2 regions of the Streptomyces sp. NPDC002623 genome follow, and region 1 is predicted to be linked to the other one. Evidence: riboswitches for the same ligand, from Rfam matches in the RefSeq annotation. Region 1 holds a riboswitch; the other holds the start of a gene.
What was found. A riboswitch is a leader RNA that binds a small molecule or an ion and turns the genes downstream of it on or off. The one in region 1 is predicted to bind cyclic di-AMP.
Positions count from the first base shown of each region.

Region 2: it holds a riboswitch for cyclic di-AMP, as region 1 does, so the genes downstream of both, ACWD4O_RS27490 (C40 family peptidase) here and ACWD4O_RS22665 (M23 family metallopeptidase) in region 1, are expected to answer to the same signal.

Region 1 is NZ_JBSFWB010000012.1:41,986-46,144, reverse strand. It holds gene ACWD4O_RS22670 (alpha-galactosidase) at 1-1,164, shown strand, start outside; cyclic di-AMP (ydaO/yuaA leader) riboswitch at 1,469-1,626, shown strand; gene ACWD4O_RS22665 (M23 family metallopeptidase) at 1,631-2,629, shown strand; gene ACWD4O_RS22660 (GDSL-type esterase/lipase family protein) at 2,861-3,970, shown strand; gene ACWD4O_RS22655 (rhamnogalacturonan lyase family protein) at 3,967-4,159, shown strand, end outside.
Region 2 is NZ_JBSFWB010000016.1:81,522-85,680, forward strand. It holds gene ACWD4O_RS27480 (ATP-dependent Clp protease proteolytic subunit) at 115-750, shown strand; gene ACWD4O_RS27485 (hypothetical protein) at 758-1,063, shown strand; cyclic di-AMP (ydaO/yuaA leader) riboswitch at 1,468-1,638, shown strand; gene ACWD4O_RS27490 (C40 family peptidase) at 1,642-2,115, shown strand; gene ACWD4O_RS27495 (ATP-binding protein) at 2,198-2,680, opposite strand; gene ACWD4O_RS27500 (helix-turn-helix domain-containing protein) at 2,894-3,754, shown strand; gene ACWD4O_RS27505 (DUF397 domain-containing protein) at 3,764-3,997, shown strand; gene ACWD4O_RS27510 (8-amino-7-oxononanoate synthase) at 4,078-4,159, opposite strand, start outside.

The DNA.
Region 1 (4,159 bases):
GAGGCCACCTACTTCGACATCTCCGAGGAGCAACAGGCGACCCTGGCCCGGCGCGCCGCGGCGATCGGCGTCGAGCTGTTCGTCGTCGACGACGGCTGGTTCGGCAAGCGCACCGGCGACCACGCCGGGCTCGGCGACTGGACGCCCAACCCCGACCGCTTCCCGAACGGCCTGAAGCCCCTCGCGGACTATGTGCACGCCCTCGGCATGCAGTTCGGCATCTGGGTCGAGCCCGAGATGGTCAACCCCGACAGCGAGCTGTACCGGGCCCACCCCGACTGGGCGCAGTTCCAACCGGGACGAAAGCGGACGGAGTTCCGCAATCAGCTCGTACTCAACCTCGCGCGCGAGGACGTCCAGGAGTACCTCTGGGAGCAGCTCCACGGGCTTCTCTCCAGCGCCCCCGTCGACTACGTCAAGTGGGACTTCAACCGCTGCTTCACCGACGCGGGCTGGCCGGACGACCCCTACCCGCAGCGGCTCTGGGTCGACCATGTAAGGGCCCTGTACGGCCTCCTGGACCGACTGCGGGCGGCCCACCCGGGCGTCGCCTTCGAGTCCTGCTCGGGCGGCGGCGGACGTATCGACCTCGGGATCATGAGCCGCACCGACCAGGTGTGGACCTCCGACAACACCGACCCGCTCGACCGGCTCGACATCCAGCATGGCTTCAGTCAGATCCACCCCGCCCGGGTCATGGCCGCGTGGGTCACCGACAGTCCCAACGCCCAGCTCAACGGCCGGGTGAGCTCGCTGCGCTTCCGGTTCGTCAGCGCCATGGCCGGTGTGCTCGGCGTCGGCGGCGACCTCTCGGAGTGGAGCGAGGAGGAACTCGCCGAGGCGCGGGAGTGGGTGGACCTCTACAAGGAGATCCGGCCTCTGGTGCAGCACGGCGACCTCTACCGGCTGCGTCCCCCGGCGGGCGGTCTGAGCGCCGTCCAGTATGTGCGCGGAGACGAGAGCGTCGTCCTCGCCTGGCTCCAGGCCCAGCGGTTCGGGGAGCCCGTGCCGGTGCTCCGGCTGCGCGGACTCGACCCGACACAGTCGTATGAATGCCGCGAAACGGGCGAAGTTCACCGAGGTGCGGTGCTGTTGCATCACGGGCTGCGCACCGAGCTGAAGGGCGACCTTGATGCGACGGTTATCCGACTCCGTCGTATCTGAGCCTTCTGTCCGAATTGGATCCTTAATTCCAACTCGCTCTGGAATAAAGGATCCTGGAGGGCTGTCACGTGAGCAGCGTCATATCCGTGACCGAGCGTCGTACGTCATGTTCACGTAATTCATGCGCTTTTCAAGGGTATTCGGCGAATGGCGGGCGTTTGGATTCACGGAGTGTGACCGGGAATTCTCACAGCAGATCAAGAGAAATGCATTAACCGTGCAACCTCTGCTTGTCCCCGTGCGTCCTGGTCGCTTACGTTCCACACCAATCCGGACGGATGCCTAATCCTGCCGCCGCCCGGAGCCCGCACACTCACCCGTCCACGGCAGGAGCGGGGGACCCACAGGCACAACCGCCTGTTCCGGTCCCGGAACAGGCTTGGGGTAAAGCCGCGCCTCGGCGCGGCCGGGCATCTCCAGCTCGCACCCGACAGCTCACCTCGCAGGCGCCGGAGAGGAATTCGCCATGCCCGCGAAGGGTAAGCACCGTCGTCCCAAGACCCAGCGCTTCACTCGTTCGATAGCCGTCGCCGGAACCGGCGGCGCAGCGCTCGCCCTTCCGCTCATGGGCGCCGCCGGCGCTCACGCGGCCCCCGCTCAGTCCGTTTCCCAGTCCGTTTCGCAGGCCGCGTCCCAGTCGGTCGCGCAGACGGTTTCGGAAAGCGCCGTGCAGGCCGCTCCGGTGACCCGGAAGACCGCCGCCGCGAAGACCTACACCGTGCGGTCCGGGGACTACCTCTCGAAGATCGCGGACGAGCAGGACGTCAGCGGCGGCTGGCAGAAGCTGTACCAGGACAACCGTGCGGCCGTCGGCGACAACCCCTCGCTGATCCACCCCGGCCTCAAGCTGTCGATCGGCAAGCAGGCCGCGACCGGCACCACCGAGTCGTCCGGTTCGTCCTCCTCGGCCTCCTCTTCCGGAAGCTCGTCGTCGAAGTCCTCGAAGTCGGCGAAGTCCTCCGACTCGAAGTCCTCCGACTCGCAGGCCTCCACCTCGTCCTCCGCCTCGTCCTCGAAGACGACCACGCAGGCGGCCGAGAGCAGCACCGGCGCCTCCAGCGGTTACCAGCTCCCCGTGGCCGGCGCCTCCGTCGGCACCGCGTACCACGTGGCCGGCAGCATGTGGTCCAGCGGCTACCACACCGGCGTCGACTTCGTCGTGCCGACCGGCACCTCCCTCAAGGCCGTGGGCGCGGGCACCGTCGTCTCCGCGGGCTGGGGCGGCGCGTACGGCAACCAGGTCGTCATCAAGCTCGCCGACGGCTACTACGCCCAGTACGCCCACCTGTCCCAGCTGTCGGTCTCGGCCGGCCAGACCGTGACCGCGGGCCAGCAGGTCGGCCTCTCCGGCGCGACCGGCAATGTGACCGGCCCGCACCTGCACTTCGAGATCCGCACCACGCCGGACTACGGCTCGGACGTGGACCCGATCGCCTACCTCCGCTCGCACGGAGTCTCCGTCTAGCATCCGCGGACGACCCACCGCCTGACACGCAGTCGAAGGCCGGACCCCGATCCCCGGGTCCGGCCTTCGGCGTGTCCGCGTCCGTTTTCTTGATCGTTTCATTGCCGCCGTGTGGCGGGTTCGTGGCAGCCGCATGGCATCCCTTTTCGCCCTGTCGACAACCGGGCCAGAGTGGGGACACAGTGATCTCCGTCAGGGAGCAAGCGCTTTCCACCGCTCTTCGGAGGTCCCGTGTCCGGCGTCGTCCACCGCTGCACCGCCGTCGTCAGGTGTGCCGCGACCGCGGCGGTCGTGGCGCTTCTCGTGGCCGGGGCCGCTCCGCCCGCGTCCGCCTCGGCCGCTGGTGCGGGTGCGGGTGCGGGTGCGGGTGCCGCGAGCGTCGTCCGCCCCGACGACCGGCGGCTCGTCTACGAGGGCCGCTGGGGGCGTACCGCCGAGGCCGCCGTCACCGTCAACTCCGGTTCGCGGCTGCGGTTCCGGTTCGTCGGGAGCGCCGTCCACGCCCTGTTCGACGTCTCGTCGGTCACCGTGCCCGCGCAGCTCTACGTCTCCGTCGACGGCGGACCCAGGCAGCTGTACGCCGTCGACCGCGGCGACCTCCGGATCGCGGCGACCGGGCGAGGCCAGCACACGGCCGAGCTGTCCGTGAAGGACGTCTCCGCGCGGGTGAACCGGTGGACGCCGCCGCTGGAGTCGGGCGTCACGCTGACCGGCATCCGGGGCCGCCTGCTGGAGCAACGTGCGCCGAGAGCCCCGGAGTTGGTGTTCTTGGGCGACTCCGTCACCCAGGGCGTACTGGCGCTCTGCGCGGTCAACACCTCCGACTGCGCCGACGGGACGGCCGCCTACCCCACCCTGGTCGCCGACGCCCTGCACGCCTCGCTCACCCAGGTCGGTTTCGGCCGCCAGGGTGTGATCCGGACCGGCAACGGGGGAGTGCCGGCCGCCGGTGACGCGTACGCCTGGAACCATGCGGGCTCCCCGGCCCGGCCGGACCGGGACGCCGATGTGATCGTCGTCAACCAGGGCACCAACGACACCGCGTTCGGCTCGGCCGAGTTCCGCACCGCCTACCGCGCCTACCTCGAACTTCTGCGGGCGGCCGCGCCGCACGCCCGCATCCTCGCCCTGCGTCCCTTCGGCGGGGCGCACGCCGCCGACATCGCCGAGGTCGTCGCCGAACTCGCCGACCGGCGCACGGAGTTCGTCGACACCGCCGGCTGGCTCTCGGCCGCCGATGGCGACTTCCAGGACGCCGTCCATCCGAACGCCCAGGGCCACCGCAAGGCGGCCGACCGCCTGATCCCCCTCATCGGAAAGCTCGCGAAGGAGCACCAGTGAACGCCATCCGCCGCCGAAGAGCCGTCGCCGTCTCCACCGTCTGCGCCGCCCTGCTGGCCGGGCTCTTCTCCGCGCCCGCCGGACACGCCGCCGACGCCCCGCGCCGGATCGTCGAGGACCTCGACCGCGGCCTGGTCGCCGTGCCGTCCGGGCAGGGCACGTTCCTCAGCTGGCGGCTCCTCGGCACCG
Region 2 (4,159 bases), on a different contig from region 1:
CCCCATTCTAACGTCACGTACGTCCTGTACATTTTTTACAGACACCGACGGACACCACCACCACACACCACGACACACCGACGGACACCGTCAGACATCGAAGGAGGGGGCACGATGAACCGACCGTCCGCCCGCCATGTCCTGCCCGAGTTCACCGAGCGCACGAGCTTCGGGCACCGGACGATGGATCCGTACTCGAAGCTGCTGGAGGAGCGGATCGTCTTCCTCGGGACGCCGATCGACGACATCTCGGCGAACGACGTGACGGCCCAGTTCATGCACCTGGAGCACAAGGACCCGGACCGGGACATCGCGCTGTACATCAACTCCCCCGGCGGCTCGTTCAGCGCGATGACGGCCCTCTACGACACGATCCGCTTCGTCGCCTGCGACGTGGAGACGACCTGCCTGGGCCGGGCGGACTCGTCCGCCGCGGTGCTGCTCGCGGCCGGCACGCCGGGCAAGCGGTTCGCGCTGCCGGGCGCGCGGATGACGATCCGCCAGCCGTCGCTGCCCGGGCCCGTCGAGGGCCAGGCCAGTGATATCGCGATCCAGGCGGAGGAACTGGCCCGCACCCGGGCGAGCCTGGAGGAGATGCTGGCACGGCACACCGGGCGGACGCCGGCGCAGGTGACCGCGGACATCGAGCGGGACAAGACCCTCACCGCCCAGGAGGCCCTGGAGTACGGCCTGGTGGACGGGATCGTCGCCAGCCGCAAGGCCTCGGCCGGCACGCAGGGCGGGAGGTGAGCGGCCGATGGTGCCCGAACTGCCGCCGCTGCCCGCCCTGACGCGCGCCGAGGCCGAGTTGATCGACGGTTATCTGGACGTGGTCGACCTGCTCGGCCGGATCAACCCCGCCCACCACGGGGACACCTACCGCGGACTGCGGGCGGCCCAGGCGCTGGTGGCCAAGGCGACCGCACTGCGCGACGCGCTGACGCTGATGCACCAGCGGGGCGAGAGCGAGTTCCACGCGCCGACGCTCGCGCGGGCGCTGCGCGTCCTCGACGGGGAGCGCCGAACGGCGCGCGTCACGGTGCCTCCGCTCTCCGACAGTTGACCCGACCCTCGACCCGACGGCCGACGCGGACCGCGCTCCGGTCCGGGCGGCGCGCGCCCCGAACGCGACGTCCGGACCGGAGTTGAAACGCACCAGACGGGTTACCTCCGTTCGGCGTAGCGACCACTTCTTTTCCCGCTCGCCGAAGTTGCGCGAAAGTGCTCTTTTCGGGCGGAGGAAAAGGCTCCGGTGCTGGTCCGGGGCCCTTTGGCATTCTTGACACCTGATCGGCCATCAGGGTGTCCACCCGAACGGGTGAGTGGTGAGTAACCCCACAAATCCCCGGTTCCGTTGGGATTTTCGGACATGAGTGAGCCAAGATCCCTGACTGACGACAAGCCCCCGCCACAAGCGGCGGGGCGGTCCGGGCGGACGCCGAGTCCTGCCGCCGCCCGGATGCCCGGTCGACAGAAGTGCATCGGCAGGAGTGGAGGACCCAAGCACGACGGGTCGCCGGAACGGTCACGCCATGACCGGGTCGAGCAGCCCTTGGGGTGAAGCCGCAGTCGCGGCCGGGCAACTTTGTCAGCCCGAATCCGACAGGTCATCCTTCACAGGCGGCTGACGAAGGGTTGCGCATGACTGCGCTCAATCGTGTCCCGTCGCTCATGGCCCGGGCCGGTACGGCCTCGGCGTTCGCCATCGCCGCCGTGGGCGGCACGGTCGTGGTCCCGGGGCTCGCCTCGGACGCCGCGGCCGCCACACCGGCGACGAAGGCGCTCCAGATCGCGGCCTCCAAGAAGGGTGCACCGTACAAGTACGGCGCGACCGGGCCGAAGAGGTTCGACTGCTCGGGGCTGACGCTGTACTCGTACAAGAAGGCGGGCAAGAGCCTGCCGCGTACGGCGGCCCAGCAGTACAACAAGACCAAGCACATCTCGGCGTCGGGCCGCAAGGCAGGCGACCTGGTCTTCTTCCACTCGGGTTCGAGCGTGTACCACGTCGGGATCTACGCGGGTAACGGCAAGATCTGGCACTCGCCGAAGACCGGAGACGTGGTGAAGCTGCAGAAGATCTGGACCAAGAGCGTCTGGTACGGCCGGGTCCGCTAGGGCCTGTCCGGCGGATCCCCGGGTCTCACTGTCCGGCGGATCCCTGGGTCTCCCGGGGCGGTGCCGGCGTCCTGACGCGCCGTCATCGCCCCGGGATCTCGCCCTCCGCCTGGGCCGCCAGGGCTCCGGCCACCGGTTCCGTCGCCGCGGCCGTCCACGGGAGCTCGACGGTGACCGTCTTGCCGCCCTCCCGGGTGGGCCGCACTCTGAGTCTGCCGCCGCACTCCGCGGTCAGCCAGCGAATGATCACCATGCCTCGGCCGTTGTCCTGCTGGACGGCGGCCGGCAGTCGTTTGGGGAAGCGCGGGTGGCTGTCGGTGACACCGATGCGCAAGTGTTCGTCACGGTCGAGGACGAGGTCCACCGTGAAGGTGGGTGACTGCCCGAAGGTGTGCTGTACGGCGTTGGTGGTGAGTTCTGAGACGATCAGCCGGATGGTGTCCGCCGCCTCCGTGTCCGCCGGCAGACCCCACTCTCCGAGGGTGCCGGCCACGAAACCGCGGGCTGTGGAGACCGAGGCGGGATCGCTCGGCAGAGTGACGGATGCTTCCAGGTGATCTGCCATGGCGACGTCGTCCCTTTCCCACGGGACCGGGGTCCGACACGGAGCGGATGGTTCGAGTACGGTCCCGGACTGGTGCTTCTTCGCCAGACTGCCATTACCGCACCGGTCACGGGTGGCGATCCACCAAGATATGCATATATCTGTCGCTCAATGCGGTGAACTCTGCGACGGCAGAGCGTATTTGGACGGCCCGTAAGGAGTAAGGAGGAGCCCATGCAGCACGGACCCGCGGTGCGCCGCCGGAAGCTGGGCGCCGAACTGCGCAATCTGCGCGCTCAGGCGGGCCTCACCAGTGGTGAGGCCGCTCGGCTCGTGGGCTGGCACCAGTCCAAGGTGAGCCGCATCGAGACGGGCACCAGTGGGTCAAAACCGGCCGATGTGCGGTTACTCCTCGACGCCTACGGGGTGGCCGATCCGCAACTGCGGGAGCTGATGCTGGCGTTGGCCGGCGCCGACGGCAGCGGCGGCCGGGACCACTGGTGGCACGCCTACCGCGGGGTGCTGCCGCCCACCTACCGGGACTTCATCAGCCTGGAGTCCCAGGCGAGCGCGATGCGCACCCTGGAGACGAGTGTGGTACCGGGGCTGCTGCAGACGCCCGAGTACGCCCGTGCGGTGACCAGGGCCGCGGTGGAGGGCGTCACGGAGGACCAGCTCGACACACTGGTCGAGGTGCGACTGGCCCGGCAGGACGTGCTGCGCGCGCAGCCGCCGCTGGAGCTGAGCGCGGTGCTGGACGAGGCGGTGCTGCGGCGGGAGGTGGGCGGGCCCGAGGTGATGGCGCAGCAGCTCGGTCGGCTCGTGGAGGCCGCCCGACTGCCCCAAGTGCGGCTGCAGGTCCTTCCGTTCGCCGCCGGGGCGCATATCGGCGTAACCGGGCCTTTCGTTATCTTCTCATTTTCGCGCACTTCTGATCTGGATGTGGTTGTTCTCGACCACTTGACGAGTAGCCTCTATCTCGAACGGAAAGAACACCTCGAGGCCTACACCGAGGCCTTCAACGCCCTTCGGGCGTATGCCCTTTCGCCCGGGGACTCATCGGATTACATCGCCGCGATAGCAGGCGGCGCGTAAGGAGGCACCATGTCCGCACTACCGCGGAACGTACCTTCCAGTACCGATCCCGACCGTCTCCCGGATGTGCGGTGGCTGCGCAGCAGCTACAGCACGGGAGCGAACAACTGCGTCGAGACGGCCCGGCCGGCCACAGGACCCTTGGCCGGTCTGCTCGCCGTACGCGACTCAAAGGACCCGGCCGGACCCGCCCTGCTCTTCTCCCCCGAGAGCTGGACGGGTTTCACCGCCACGTTGCGCTGACCGCACCGCAGTAGTCGGCGCACCAGTCAGCGGCGACCGGCCCACCGGTCAGCGGCGACCCACGGCCGTGTCACGCCGACTCATGGTCGTGTCTCGCCGATCACCCGTACAGCGCGTTCCAGCTCGGCCCCGGAGAGGTTCGCTCGGGCGGTCAGCCTGAGG